Regions from separate parts of the Chromobacterium vaccinii genome, predicted to be linked through region 1. Evidence: predicted binding sites of a transcription regulator. Region 1 holds the regulator's gene; each other region holds the start of a gene.
What was found. The regulator FNR, encoded in region 1, switches genes on or off when oxygen is low (the NO sensors DNR and NnrR bind a similar motif). The targets are predictions, from matches to a motif close to TTGATNNNNATCAA.

Region 1 (4,368 bases):
ATTGCGGATCAGAAAGCGGCCCTGGGGCTCCACCATCAGGAAGTCGCCGTCGAAGGAGAGCAGGCCCTGTTGCTGGAATTCGCGTATCTGTGGCATTTCCGCCGCAAAATATTGGGCGAAATTGATGCCGTGGATTTCTTCTATCGCTTCCACCGATAGCGCGAAACGGCACATCAGGCTCTGGATGATGGTCCGGCGCAGCACGTCGTCGTTGTCCAGCGTCAGTCCGCGAACCACCGGCAGCCGGCCTTGGTCCAGCGCCGCGTAATAGCCATCCAGCGTCTTGTCGTTTTGGCTGTAACAGGAGCCCACCTTGCCGATGGAGGAGACGCCGAAGGCCAGCATGTCGCAATCGGAATGGGTGGAATAGCCCTGAAAGTTGCGTTGCAGCCGGCCCTGGCGCAGGGCGATGGCCAGCTCGTCGTCGGGCTTGGCGAAATGATCCATGCCGATGAACACGTAGCCGGCGTCGGTCAGCGTCTTCACCGCGTCTTGCAGGATGTCCAGCTTGACCGCGGCGGGCGGCAGATCCGCCTCATTGATGCGCCGCTGCGGCATGAATACGCTGGGCAGGTGGGCGTAGTTGTACAGCGACAGCCGGTCCGGATCCAGCGCCAGCGCCTTCTGCAGCGTGTCGCGCATGGTTTCGCGGCTTTGCAGCGGCAGGCCGTAGATCAGGTCCAGACTGACTGATTTGAATCCGCCTTCGCGCGCCGCTTCGATCACCGCGCGGGTTTCCTCTTCGGTCTGAATCCGGTTTACCGCGCGCTGCACCGCGGGATCGAAATCCTGTATGCCCACGCTGACGCGGTTGAAACCATATCCTGCCAATTTCAGCATGGTTTCACGTTTTACCTTGCGCGGATCAATCTCTATGGAATATTCTCCGTCGATCAGGAATTCGAAGTGGGTGCTCAGGATGCCCATCAGCCGCTCAAGCTGGGCATCGGACAGGAAGGTGGGCGTGCCGCCGCCGAAGTGCAGCTGTATCACTTTTTCCCGGATGCCCAGTTCCGCGGATACCAGGCGGATTTCCTTCTCCAGATAGTCCAGATACTGGTCCGCCTTGCCGCTATCCTTGGTGATGATCTTGTTGCAGGCGCAGTAATAACAGATGGTGTTGCAAAAAGGTATATGAGCGTACAATGATAGAGGCTTGCGGTTGGCGCCGATCTGGCGCTGACGCAATTTGTCCAGATAGTCTTGCGTCGAGAAATTAGACGTAAAACGATCTGCCGTCGGGTAGGATGTGTATCTAGGCCCCGCGCCATCCAGCCTCTCGATCAACTCGCGATCGAAGACAAAATGGGCGGGAGAGAAGGGGTGGGTAGTTTTCATGTCGTATTCGGATGGTAAAACTTCTGGAGGACTGGTAAATTTGCGAAAAATTAGTGAATTCCGCCTTGATAAGGGTCAAGCTTCGCCGGCTTGCACATACAGCATGTCTGAACAAAACCAAACCTCCCTGCATACGCTGAAAATTTCCTGCTCCAGCTGCAGCCTGCGCGAGCTATGCCTGCCTGTCGGTCTGAACCGCGAGGAAATGGGCCAGCTGGACGCGGTGATCCGCCAGAGCCGCCGCCTGAAGCGCGGCGAATACCTGTTCCGCAGCGGCGAGTCCTTCAAGTCGCTGTACGCGATTCGCACCGGCTTCTTCAAAACCTGTGTCGCCAGCCAGGATGGCCGCGAGCAGGTGACAGGCTTCCTGATGTCGGGCGAGCTGATGGGGCTGGACGGCATTTCTTCCAGCAACCACAGCTGCGACGCGGTGGCGCTGGAGGACAGCGAAGTATGCGAGCTGCCGTTCACCCGGATGGAGTCGCTGTCCCGCGACATCCCCAGCCTGCAGCACCACTTCTACCGCCTGATGAGCCGCGAGATCGTGCGCGACCAGAACGTGATGCTGCTGCTGGGCAATATGAAGGCGGAGGAGCGCATCGCCGCCTTCCTGCTGAACTTGTCGCAGCGGCTGTCCACCCGGGGCTTCGCCGCCAACGACTTCATCCTGCGCATGAGCCGGGAAGAGATCGGCAGCTTCCTCGGCCTGAAGCTGGAAACGGTCAGCCGCACGCTGTCCAAGTTCCAGCAGCAGGGCTGGATCACCGTCGATCACAAGCACATTCAGCTGGTGCTGGTAGACGAGCTGAAAAACCTGATTTCAGGCTGCATGCACGCCGACGGCCACTAAGGCTGTCCGGAATCGGCAATCAAGGCAGGCGCGACGCCTGCCTTTTTTCATGTCCGCGAGATTTTGAGCTTCAGCGCCGCAAGACGCTCGGGGTCCGGCCAGCCGGGCGGGACGGCGAAGCCGCGCGCGACCTCGCGCCACAGGCCGCCGCCTACCGCTCGCAGTTCGGCCAGCAACTGCGGCGCCGGCATCGTTTGCAGCCGCGCGCGCAGGGTGGCCTCGTCCTGCGTATCGGCTTCGGACAGCAGCGCGGGGGCGAGCCATGACAGCCTGGGCAGCCAGGCCCAGCGCGAATCGCCGCCGGCGCGCGGCCAGGGGGCGTCCCTCGGCGCGAGCCAGCCGCGCAGTTGATGGGGATTGAGCGGCGCGGGCGGAAACTGATCCGCCGGATAGAAGAACCAGCCGCAGAGCCGGGCCGCGGCGCGGCAGTCCTGAAAACCGTCCGGCAGGATGGCAAGCGCGTCGGAATGGCGGGAAAGCCGCAATTGTGTTGTGGTTTTGGTCGCTTTCAAACGCCAGGCGTCATTGAGGCCGGGACCGACCAGATCGTCGGCGGTTTCGCCCAGCGAAAGGTAAAACTTGCTGGCTGTTTCCAGATGCCAGGGCTCGCCGTCCAGCAGCAGCAGGAAGTCGAACTCTCCGATCGTCCGGCGCTCCCGGTTTATGACTTTCAGATTTTCAGCGATGAGGTCGATGTGTTTTACCTGGCGAAACCAGAAGGAGAAAAGCCGTTCGGCATATTGTCCCAGCCGTTTGGCGGGGGCGGCGGCCAGCCAGGCCTCGAGCTCGGCTGGCGCATGGTCCAGCCGGGCCAGCAGCGCCTCGCCGTCCGGCCCCAGCAATCGTTCCGGCGGCAGATCGGCGCCGCACAGCCAGGGCGAAGGAGAGGTCAGCAGAAAGGCGAGGTCGCGCACCGCCGGGCGCGCGTAGGGCAGGGCGAGGCCGGACTCAGTCGGCATCCCCGGGCCGGCCGGAGGCGGTGCGCTGCACCTGTTTGTAGAAGCCGCGCAGGATGTCGATCTCCTCGCGCAACATCCCGGCGCGGTGGAACATGGTGCGCATCCGGCGCATCAGCCGCTCGCTGTTGCGGCGCTGGAAGTAGCCGATTTCGTCCATCGCCTGTTCCAGGTGGCCGCACATGCCGTCCACCTCGCTCTGGGTCGCCGCCTCGCCCTCGGCGCGCAGGTATTCCACGTCCACGCCGGTGTGGCTGAACAGTTCGTAGGTCATCACCTGCACCGCCATCGCCAGGTTCAGCGAGAAGTAGTCGGGATTGCCGGGGATGGTCACCAGGCGGTTGCATTGCTCGACTTCCTCGATCGACAGGCCGAAGGTCTCGTTGCCGAACACCAGGGCCACCTGTTCGCCGTCGCGGGCGCGGGCGATCAATTCCGGCGTGGTCTGGCGCGGGGTGGACAGCGGCGTGGTCAATTCGCGGCGGCGGCTGGTCAGCGCGCAGGCGACGGTGACGTCGGACAGGGCCTCGGCCAGCGTGGAAACCACGGCGGCGTTTTCCAGCAGATCCACCGCGCCCGAGGCCAGCGTGTTGGCCTCGTCGCTGGGAAACACCTTGGGTTCGACCAGGTACAGGCGGCTCAAACCCATGGTTTTCATCGCGCGCGCGGCAGAGCCGATATTGCCCGGATGGTTGGGGCGGGCGAGCACCACGCGGATGTTTTTCAGAAAATCAGGTACTTGGGGTTTATTCATTGGCGTTTTCACATTAAAATAGCGGGCATATACCAAAAGCCCGCGCCCAGGCGTCGGGTTTTTTTGTTCCTTAACCCAGATTGTTACCGGCGGGTGTCGCGTCATCGACGGACACCCGCCCATCGTTCAAGTGTAGAGGCCGTCAATGCATCCGATGCTCAATGTCGCGGTTAAAGCCGCTCGCCGCGCAGGCAGTGTTATCCAGCGCGCGTCGCTCAACCTCGACGCCATCCGCGTAGAGAAGAAAAAGCACAATGACTTTGTGACCGAGGTGGATCGCGCCGCCGAAGACGCGATCATCAGCGTCATTCTCGAAGCCTATCCGAAGCACGCGATTCTAGCAGAAGAGTCCGGCGCCAAAGGCGTGGGTTCTTCCGAATACGAATGGATCATCGACCCGATCGACGGCACCACCAACTTCCTGCACGGCCATCCCCAGTACGCCATCTCGATCGCGCTGGCGCACAAGG
Region 2 (4,368 bases), 120 kb from region 1:
CATTGCTGCGGCGTGACGCGGGCCTTCACCTCGTCGCGCGGCAATTGCGGCGGCACCGGCAGGCCAAGGGTTTCTCCCAGGCGCCGATACCACATGCCGACTGGCAGCGGTTGGTCGTCGCAGGCGTTGTAGACGCGGATGCCGCTTCTGCGGCGCAAGGCCGCCGCGCACAGCTGCGCCAGGTCGTCGGCGTGGATGTGGTTGCTCCAGCTGTCTTCGGCATCGATGATCAAGGGAGCGGCGGCGGCGAAGCGCGACAGCGGCAGCCGTTCATCGGCATAGATGCCCGGCGCGCGCAGGATGGTCAACGCGCAGCCGCGGGCGATGGCGAAGCGGCGCAGCTGGGATTCGGCGTCGGCGCGCCGCTGCGCGCGATCGTTGCGCGGGCGGACCGCCGCGGCTTCGTCCAGCACGGCGCCGCCTGCGTCGCCATACACGCCGCTTGTGCTGATGTAGATCAATTGCTGTGGTATGCTGTTCGCTTTTGCCAGCGCGTACAACAACTTGCGCATTCTCGAGTCTGTCCGGCCATGGGCCGGCGGCGGCGCGGTCAGCAGCGCGGCGTCGGCCAGCCCGGCGAGGCGCGCCAGACTGGGGGCATGGTCCAGATCGCCTATCAGCGGCAAGGCGCCCAGCGCGCGCCAGCGGGCGGCGGCCTCTTCGGTGCGACACAGGGTCAATATCCGCCAACTCCGGCGAAGCTGCGGCAGGGCGCGCCGGGCGACATCGCCGGCGCCGATGACAAGTAAAGTACGCATGGTGTGCATTTTAGCCAGAATTCGGGATTGAGAAACGATTATGACTTGCCAGGTGAAAGTGCTCCCCAGCGGGCATGCATTCAGTGTTGAAGCGCACGAAACCATTCTTGAAGCGGCGCTGCGCCAGGGCGTGGGCCTGCCCTACGGCTGCCGCGACGGCGCTTGCGGCGCCTGCAAGGGCAAGGTGCTGGAGGGCGAGGTGAGCCAGGACGGCTTCCAGGAAAAGGCGTTGTCCGCCGCCGAGCGCGCGCAGGGCATGGCCTTGTTCTGCTGTGCGAAGCCGCAAGGCGACATCAGCATCGAGGCGCGCGAAGTGACCGGCATCGGCGACATCCAGATCAAGACGCTGCCGTGCCGGGTCGAAACGATAGAAAAGATCCACGACGTGGCTGTGCTGAAGCTGAAGCTCCCGGTGTCCGAGCGTTTGCAGTTCCGCGCCGGCCAGTATATCGACATCCTGATGAAGGACGGCAAAAAGCGCAGCTTCTCGATCGCCAACGCGCCGCATGACGATTCCTTCCTGGAACTGCACATCCGCCATCAGCCGGGCGGCTCGTTCTCCGAGTATGTGTTCCATCAGATGAAGGAGCGCGAGATCATGCGCTTCAAGGGCCCGATGGGTTCCTTCTTCCTGCGCGAGGAGTCGGACAAACCCATCGTGCTGATCGCCAGCGGCACCGGCTTCGCGCCGGTCAAGGGCATCATCGAGCATGCGATCCATCATGGTATCACCCGGCCGATGAAGTTCTACTGGGGCGCCCGCACCAAGGCCGACCTGTACATGGCGGAGCTGGCCGAAGGCTGGGCCGCCGCGCATCCGCACATCAGCTATGTCCCGGTGCTGTCCGAGGCGTTGCCGGAAGACAATTGGACCGGCCGTGCCGGATTCGTGCACCAGGCGGTGCTGGAAGATTTCGCCGATCTGTCGGATTACCAGGTCTACGCCTGCGGCGCGCCGGTGATGGTGGAGGCGGCCCACGGCACCTTCACCCGCGAGCGCGGCCTGCCGGAAAACGAGTTCTTCTCCGACGCCTTCTTCCTGGCCAAGGATATGGGCGGAGGCAAATAAGCAGCACAAGCCTTTGATCTGTATATAAAAAGCCCTCTGCTCGCGCCGGGGGCTTTTTATTTGTCCTGCATCAAATCGCCGGGATGGCCGGTTTGACCTGGGTCAATTCCATGGTTTGTCGAGTGGTTATTATGTCGCTGGCAAGTCAATTGAAACCGCATGCCGGTAGGAGGGAACCATGGAGTTGCTGACCCTATTGTTGGCCGACGATGTCGGCCGTTTGAGCCTGTTGACTATCGTGGTCGCCACCGTGGTGGCTTTCGGGGCTTTGTGGGTGATTTTCCGGAACATGAACAAGCCGGGCAAGTAAGGATTACCCCTGTCGTTTTCAGTATTTCCTCTTGATGTGTGTGTTGGCGGATACGGTGGTGGGCCGTATCCGTTTTTTTTGTCCGCCGCGTCGCGAATTTGTTCTGTATCAGACTATTTCCGTTTCGGGCTTTTCGCCCGGCATTCCCTTTCTATGCTTAAGAGTCGCTGGCGCAAGCCCGCAACGGATCTGAACCAAGGCGCGTTCGCGCAGACGGCGCCAGTCGCGCGGCAAGAGGGCGCGATGCGGGGCCAGGCGTTCTGTCACGCATGGCTCCTGTTCAAAGCCTTGTTGCGAACCGCTGGGCGCTGTCGACAGGCGAGGCGCACGACGAAGGGCAGACCCTGTCCATCCGGCAACGCGGCAGATAGCCGGTTGGCCAGGCTGCCGCTTTCTGCCGGTAGAGACTTTGAACAGGCGCTGAGCGCGCATTTCCGCCGTTCCGGATTCAGCTGTCCATGACGCCTTAATGCAAGCCTTGGTCGCATTCCCCGGAAGTCGCCGGATTGATGGCTGGGCCTGCTTGATGCAAATCAACCTAACAACCGACACCGCTGGAAAGCCTTGTTTTTCGGGGTATACCATAATTTCAGATGATAAGAATTTAATAATGTAATGCTCGGTTTACATACCAGATCGGAGAACGAAAATGTCCACTGAAACTGCAACCCAAGCCGGCTTGGCCGAGGGCGCGTCGCCCAGGCTGAAGCTGGGCGCGCTGACGGCGCTGGTCGTCGGCTCCATGATAGGCGGCGGCATCTTTTCCTTGCCGCAGAACATGGCGGCTGGAGCCGGCGCCGGCGCCATCCTGATCGGCTGGGCCATCACCTTTGTCGGCATGCTGGCGCTGGCCTTCGTGTTCCAGATGCTAGCTTCGCGCAAGCCGGAAGTGTCCGGCGGCGTGTACGGCTACGCCAAGGCCGGTTTCGGCGACTACATGGGCTTCAACTCGGCCTGGGGTTACTGGATCTCGGCCTGGATCGGCAACGTCTCCTATTTCGTGGTGATGTTCTCGGCGCTGGGCTTCTGGGTGCCGGCCTTCGGCGACGGCAATACGCCCATCGCCATTGCTTGCGCGTCTGTGGTGCTGTGGGGCCTGCACTTCCTGGTGCTGCGCGGCGTGCACGGCGCGGCCTTCATCAATACCGTCACCACCATCGCCAAGCTGGTGCCGCTGGCCCTGTTCATTCTATTGATCGTGTTCGCATTCAAGGTCGATACCTTCAACCTGGACTTCTGGGGCAGCGCCAAGCTCGGCTCCATCGTCGACCAGGTGAAGAGCACCATGCTGGTGACGGTGTGGGTGTTCATCGGCATCGAGGGCGCGTCGATGTTCTCCGGCCGCGCCGAGAGCATGAAGGATGTGGGCAAGGCCACCGTGATCGGCTTCCTGCTGACCATCGCGCTCTTGGTCGCCGTATCGGTGCTGTCGCTGGGCGTGATGACCCAGGCTGAACTGGCCGCGCTGAAGAATCCGTCCACCGCCTACGTGCTGCAGAAAGCCTTCGGCACCTTCGGCGCCAACCTGATGAACGCGGGCCTGGTGATCTCCGTCGGCGGCGCGCTCTTGGCCTGGACCTTGCTGGCCGCCGAAGCGCCTTACCTCGCCGGCAAGGACGGCGTGATGCCCAAGGTGTTCGGCACCGTCAACGGCAACGACACCCCGGCCGCCTCGCTGTGGCTGACCAATGGCCTGATCCAGCTGTTCCTGCTGATCACGCTGAAGAGCTCGGCCGGCTACCTGGCGCTGCTGTCGCTGGCCACCTCGATGATTCTGATTCCCTACCTGTTGTGCGCCGGCTACTCCTTGCTGGTGGCCAAGCGCGGCGAGGGCTACGCCCAGGGCGAAAGCACCGCCAAGGAATTTTGGACCGCCGCGCTGGCCACACTGTATGGCGCCTGGCTGATCTACGCCGCGGGTCCCAAGTATCTGTTCCTGTCCATGGTGCTGTACGCGCCGGGCCTGCTGTTCTACCTGTGGGCCAAGAAAGAGCAAGGCCGCAAGCCGTTCAACCTGATCGAAGCCGTGCTGGCCGCCATCGTGGTGGTGATGGCCCTGATCGCGGTCTACATGCTGGCGACCGGTCAGATCGGCCTGTAAGCGAAAGATTTTGAAACCAGTGGGGGCGGATGCCCGCCCCCGAAGTCAGACAAGACTCAAGGAGTAGCGTTATGACCAAGTTTGGTGTTCATTCTGAATGCGGCAAGTTGCGCACCGTGATGGTGTGCCG
Region 3 (4,368 bases), 710 kb from region 1:
CGCATCTGGCTGGACAACCTGTCCCGTGAACTGATCGCCTCCGGCGAACTGGCCCGCCTGCTGGCCGACGACGGCATCGCCGGCGTGACCTCCAATCCGGCCATTTTTTACAAGGCGATCAGCGGCGACGCGAGCTATCAGGGCGAACTGGCCGTTCTGAAGCAGAACGCCGCCCTGTCCGCCGAGGCCCGCTACGAGAAGCTGGTGGTGGCCGACATCCAGGCGGCCTGCGACCTGCTGCTGCCGCAGTACGAAGCCAGCCAGGGCAACGACGGCTACGTCAGCCTGGAAGTGTCGCCCGAGCTGTCGCGCGACGAGGCCGGCACCCTGGCCGCCGCGCGCCGCCTATGGGCCGAGATCGGCCGCGCCAACGCGATGATCAAGATCCCGGCGACCGCCGAGGGCGTCCGCGCGTTCCAGACGCTGACCCGCGAAGGCGTCAACGTCAACATCACGCTGCTGTTCTCGCTGCCGCAGGTGGAAGCGGTCTGGGACGCGTATATCGCCGGCCTGTCGGCTCGCCTGGCCGACGGCCAGCCGGTGGCCGGCGTCAAGGCCGTGGCCAGCTTCTTCCTGTCGCGCGTCGACAGCCTGCTGGATCCGCAAGTGGCCGAGCCGCATCAGGGCAAGGTGGCGATCGCGCTGTCCAAAGCCGCGTACGCCCGCTACCAGGAGCGTTTCCACGGCGAAGAGTTCGCCAAGCTGCGCGCCGCCGGCGCCCGCCCGCAATTCCTGCTGTGGGCGTCCACCGGCACCAAGAACCCGGCTTACCGCGACGTGCTGTACGTGGAGAGCCTGATCGGCGACGAAACCGTCAACACCGTGCCGGACGCGACCATGGCCGCCTTCCGCGACCATGGCGACGCCGCGCTGACGCTGCCGCAGAACATGGACGATGCCAAGGCGCTGCTGGCCGCTGTGGAAGCCGCCGGCATCGATCTGGCGGCGGTCGGCGAGAAGCTGCAGCAGGACGGTTTGAAGCTGTTCGAGGACGCTTTCGCCCAGTTGCTGAAGCTGACCGCCTGAGCGGACCGCCGAGTCAAAGGGTGAAGACAGCGACGGGCTGCCGGCGGAAGCGGGCAGCCCGTTTCGCTTGCAGAGGCGGACTCAGCCCTGGCGGCGCCTGGCCATATTGGCGCCGGCCTGGCGCAGCTCTTCGGCGCTGAGCGCGCCGGCGGCGGCGGGAAACAGCCATTCCTCCTCGGCGGCCGCGTGCTCGCGGTACTGGCGGGCGAATTCCTGCAGCTCGGTCCTGCTGATCTGGCGGATGCGCCCGTCGCGCAGCGCGACCAGGTCGTCGCGGATGGCGTTCCAGCAGGAGTGCAGGTAGCCGTGCTCGGCGGATAGCTGCTCCAGCCGCGAGGCGGCGGTGGGGAGGCGTTCTTCGAGCAGGGGAAACAGCTCTTCCTCTTCGTCGGTATGATGGGCGGGGCCGGCGACGTCGAAATAGCGGACCACGTCGTCTATGGTGTTGCGCGCGGCGTCGTCGACGCCGTGCTCCTCGATATAGGGCGGCAGCTTGTCCAGTTGATCGCAGAAACGGCGGATCTTGTCGTGACAGGCCTGCAGCATTTCCAGCGGTTGTTCGAAGCTGGGCGCGGCGGCGGCTTTGCCCAAGGTGTCGAGTGTGAGCATGAAGATGGTCTCCTGCGTGGGTTCTGGCATGATTGTGCCGCCATGCCAGGGCCGTGGACATGATGCGCCTCAAGCGGTGAGCGACGCTTTTCCGCCCGCGCGACGCGCGACGCAAGTTCTTGATACCGCTTTGCGCGATGGAACACAAGCCGGAATTGTACGAGATGATCCGATCCGAAGATGACGGAGAGATGAAATGGAGTTGCCGTTCGAAGTGACGGAATTGGCCCGCGGCGACGCGGCGCTGGCGCGGCGGGCCCTGCGGCTGCAGCTGGACGCGCACCGGCTGGAGGTGGAGTGGCTGAATTATCCGGCCCTGCCGGTGATGTGGCCGGACCTGGCGGCGTTGCATTCTTGCCGGGACCGCATTCTGGCCGCCTTCGAAGGGAATGAGCTGCGCGGCCTGCTGGTGACGTCCCGCGGTTCCGATGGCGGCATGCACATCGAGCGCACGGTGGTGGACCCGGCGCATTTGCAGCAGGGCTGGGGCTATCGGCTGCTGAACCGCGCGCTGCAGGGCGAGGACCGCGTCAGCGTGGATACCGCCGAGGTCAACCAGGCGGCCATCGCGCTGTACCACAAGGCCGGTTTCGTGCTGGAGCAGCGCTGGAACACCACCGACGGGCTGGCGCTGTGGCGGCTGGTCTACCGGCCGTCCGCCGCGCCGGCGCTGGCGCTGGGCGCGGACGGCTGGATGCAGGGCGCCCAGCAGCTGCCGTCGCCGAACTGCGACGAACGCAGCCCGGGCTGCGCGCCGGAGCTGCTGGTGATCCACAATATCAGCCTGCCGCCTTACCGTTACGGCGGGGCCGGCGTCGAGCAGCTGTTCTCCAACCGGCTGGATCCGGACGAGCACCCCTATTACCAGGGCGTGCACCAACTGCGGGTGTCGTCGCATTTCTTCATCCGGCGCGACGGCCACCTGCTGCAGTTCGTGCCGGTGGGCAAGCGCGCCTGGCATGCCGGCGTCTCCAGCTGGCGGGGACGCGAGAAGTGCAATGACTTCTCCATCGGCGTGGAGATGGAGGGCTGCGATTTCGAGCCTTTCAGCGAGGCGCAGTACCGCACGCTGGCGGCGCTGTCGCGCGAGCTGCGGCGCGGGCTGCCGCTGTCCGCCATCGCCGGCCACGAGCATATCGCGCCGGGGCGCAAGACCGACCCCGGCCCCTGGTTCGACTGGCGCCGCGCCCAGGACGACAGCGGGCTGGGGTTCTGAGCCGCTATTTCAGCGTCAGGTAGGGGCGGGGGTGGTCGTCGAAGGCCAGATCCTCGCCCGGCAGCGCGAATAGCGCGTAGCTGAAACCCAGATAGAACGCCGCCTCGTCGCTCAGCCGCGAGATCGCGTCCAGATTGCCCAGCAGCTCGCGGAACGGCAGGTCCACCCGGGCGTCGCCGTCGGCGAGGAAGCCGACGCTGCGCTCGAACACCACATGCTGCGGCCGGAAGTCGCCGGAGACGGCGACGTCGGAGAAGTCATACTGCGCCAGGAGGGCGGGGCGCTTGCGCGCCACCTTGCCGGCCAGCACGCCGGCCAGCAGGATTTCATCCCGCGGCAGCCCCTGCAGGCACTGCAAGCGGATTACCCGGTCCAGCGGCACGAGGTAAGTCTTGGCGGTGTTGACCAGCCGTATCGTGATCGCGTCGGCATCGATGTCCTCTATGGTGAGGGCGCTCACAACACCCCCAGGATCAGAGAGGCTTTGGCTTCCAGCTCGCTGCGCTCCAACTGCGGGCTGGAGTGCGCGCTCAGCGTACTGCCCACCCGGGTGGTGGCCTTTCCGTCCGCCAGCAGCGCGGTGCGGATCATGGTGCCGAGCTCCGCTTCGCCGGCGCACAGATAGCCGAAGGCGCCGGCGTACCAGCGGCGGCTTTCGTGTGCCGCGAGTAGCCGCGCGGCGGCGTCGACCGGCGTGCCGATGACGGTGGCCGGCCACAGGTGGTCGCAGATCGCGTCGGCCAAGGTCTTGCCCGGCTTCAGGCGCGCGCTGACGCTGGCCGAGGTGTGGAACACATTGGCGAAGCGCTCCACTTCCCGTTCGATGTCGACGCGGATGTCCTCGCAGCTCGCTTCCTTGGCCAGCATGTCGGCCTTCACGCATTCCTCCAGCTCGAACCTGTCCTTGTCCGACGCCAGCAGCTTTTCCACTTGCGCTTGATCTTCGGCCTCGCCGCGGCCGCGCGCGACGGTGCCGCAGATGGGGCTGGTGGAGAGCCGGCCGTCGCGCAGGCGCAGGAACATCGCCGGCGAGGAGCCGGCCAGCTGGAAGTCGCCGCCGTCGAAATACAGGTTGTAAGGCGCGGGATTGCGCGCCAGCAGGTCCTGGTGGATCTGGTAGCCGTCGCGCGGGCAGGGGCGCTGGATCGCGTAGCTGGGATTGACCGAGCGCAGGCCGCCGTCGGCGATGCGCCGGCTGGCGATGGCGTACATCCGCTCGTAGGGCAGGCCATGGCCGGCGGCGAAATCGTCGGCGTCCAGCAGCGGGCCCAGCGCCAGCGGCCAGGTCTCGCCGCCGGCGTCGGCCGTGTCCAGCAGTAGGTCGATGGCGGCGCCGTCCTCGCTCAGCCGCTCCGGCAGGTGGAACACGCCCAGCAAGCCGGCGTCCAGGCCCAGCTTGGCGTGGATCAGCTCATAGCAGAAAAAGCCGTACAGGCCGAAGCGCGGATCCGCGTCGAAGCAGGCGGGGATGTCCAGCAGCCGCTGCAGCCGGGATGCCAGCGGCGCGGCGGGGTCGA

Region 2: the regulator FNR is predicted to act here: its motif matches at 1,920-1,933, upstream of BKX93_RS23660 (DUF3149 domain-containing protein).
Region 3: the regulator FNR is predicted to act here: its motif matches at 1,695-1,708, upstream of BKX93_RS12515 (hemerythrin domain-containing protein).

What each region holds. Positions count from the first base shown of each region.
Region 1 covers NZ_CP017707.1:1,964,934-1,969,301, reverse strand. Annotated here, with positions in the region: gene hemN (oxygen-independent coproporphyrinogen III oxidase) at 1-1,338, opposite strand, end outside; gene fnr (fumarate/nitrate reduction transcriptional regulator Fnr) at 1,442-2,188, shown strand; gene BKX93_RS09130 (DUF1853 family protein) at 2,236-3,147, opposite strand; gene BKX93_RS09125 (RNA methyltransferase) at 3,137-3,898, opposite strand; gene BKX93_RS09120 (inositol monophosphatase family protein) at 4,044-4,368, shown strand, end outside.
Region 2 covers NZ_CP017707.1:2,086,862-2,091,229, reverse strand. Annotated here, with positions in the region: gene BKX93_RS09740 (SDR family oxidoreductase) at 1-758, opposite strand, end outside; gene BKX93_RS09735 (CDP-6-deoxy-delta-3,4-glucoseen reductase) at 799-1,827, shown strand; gene BKX93_RS23660 (DUF3149 domain-containing protein) at 2,006-2,137, shown strand; gene arcD (arginine-ornithine antiporter) at 2,787-4,238, shown strand; gene BKX93_RS09725 (arginine deiminase) at 4,310-4,368, shown strand, end outside.
Region 3 covers NZ_CP017707.1:2,676,876-2,681,243, reverse strand. Annotated here, with positions in the region: gene tal (transaldolase) at 1-1,026, shown strand, start outside; gene BKX93_RS12515 (hemerythrin domain-containing protein) at 1,108-1,635, opposite strand; partial or broken gene BKX93_RS25695 (GNAT family N-acetyltransferase) at 1,832-2,248, shown strand; gene ampD (1,6-anhydro-N-acetylmuramyl-L-alanine amidase AmpD) at 2,306-2,851, shown strand; gene BKX93_RS12505 (hypothetical protein) at 2,856-3,311, opposite strand; gene BKX93_RS12500 (chorismate-binding protein) at 3,308-4,368, opposite strand, start outside.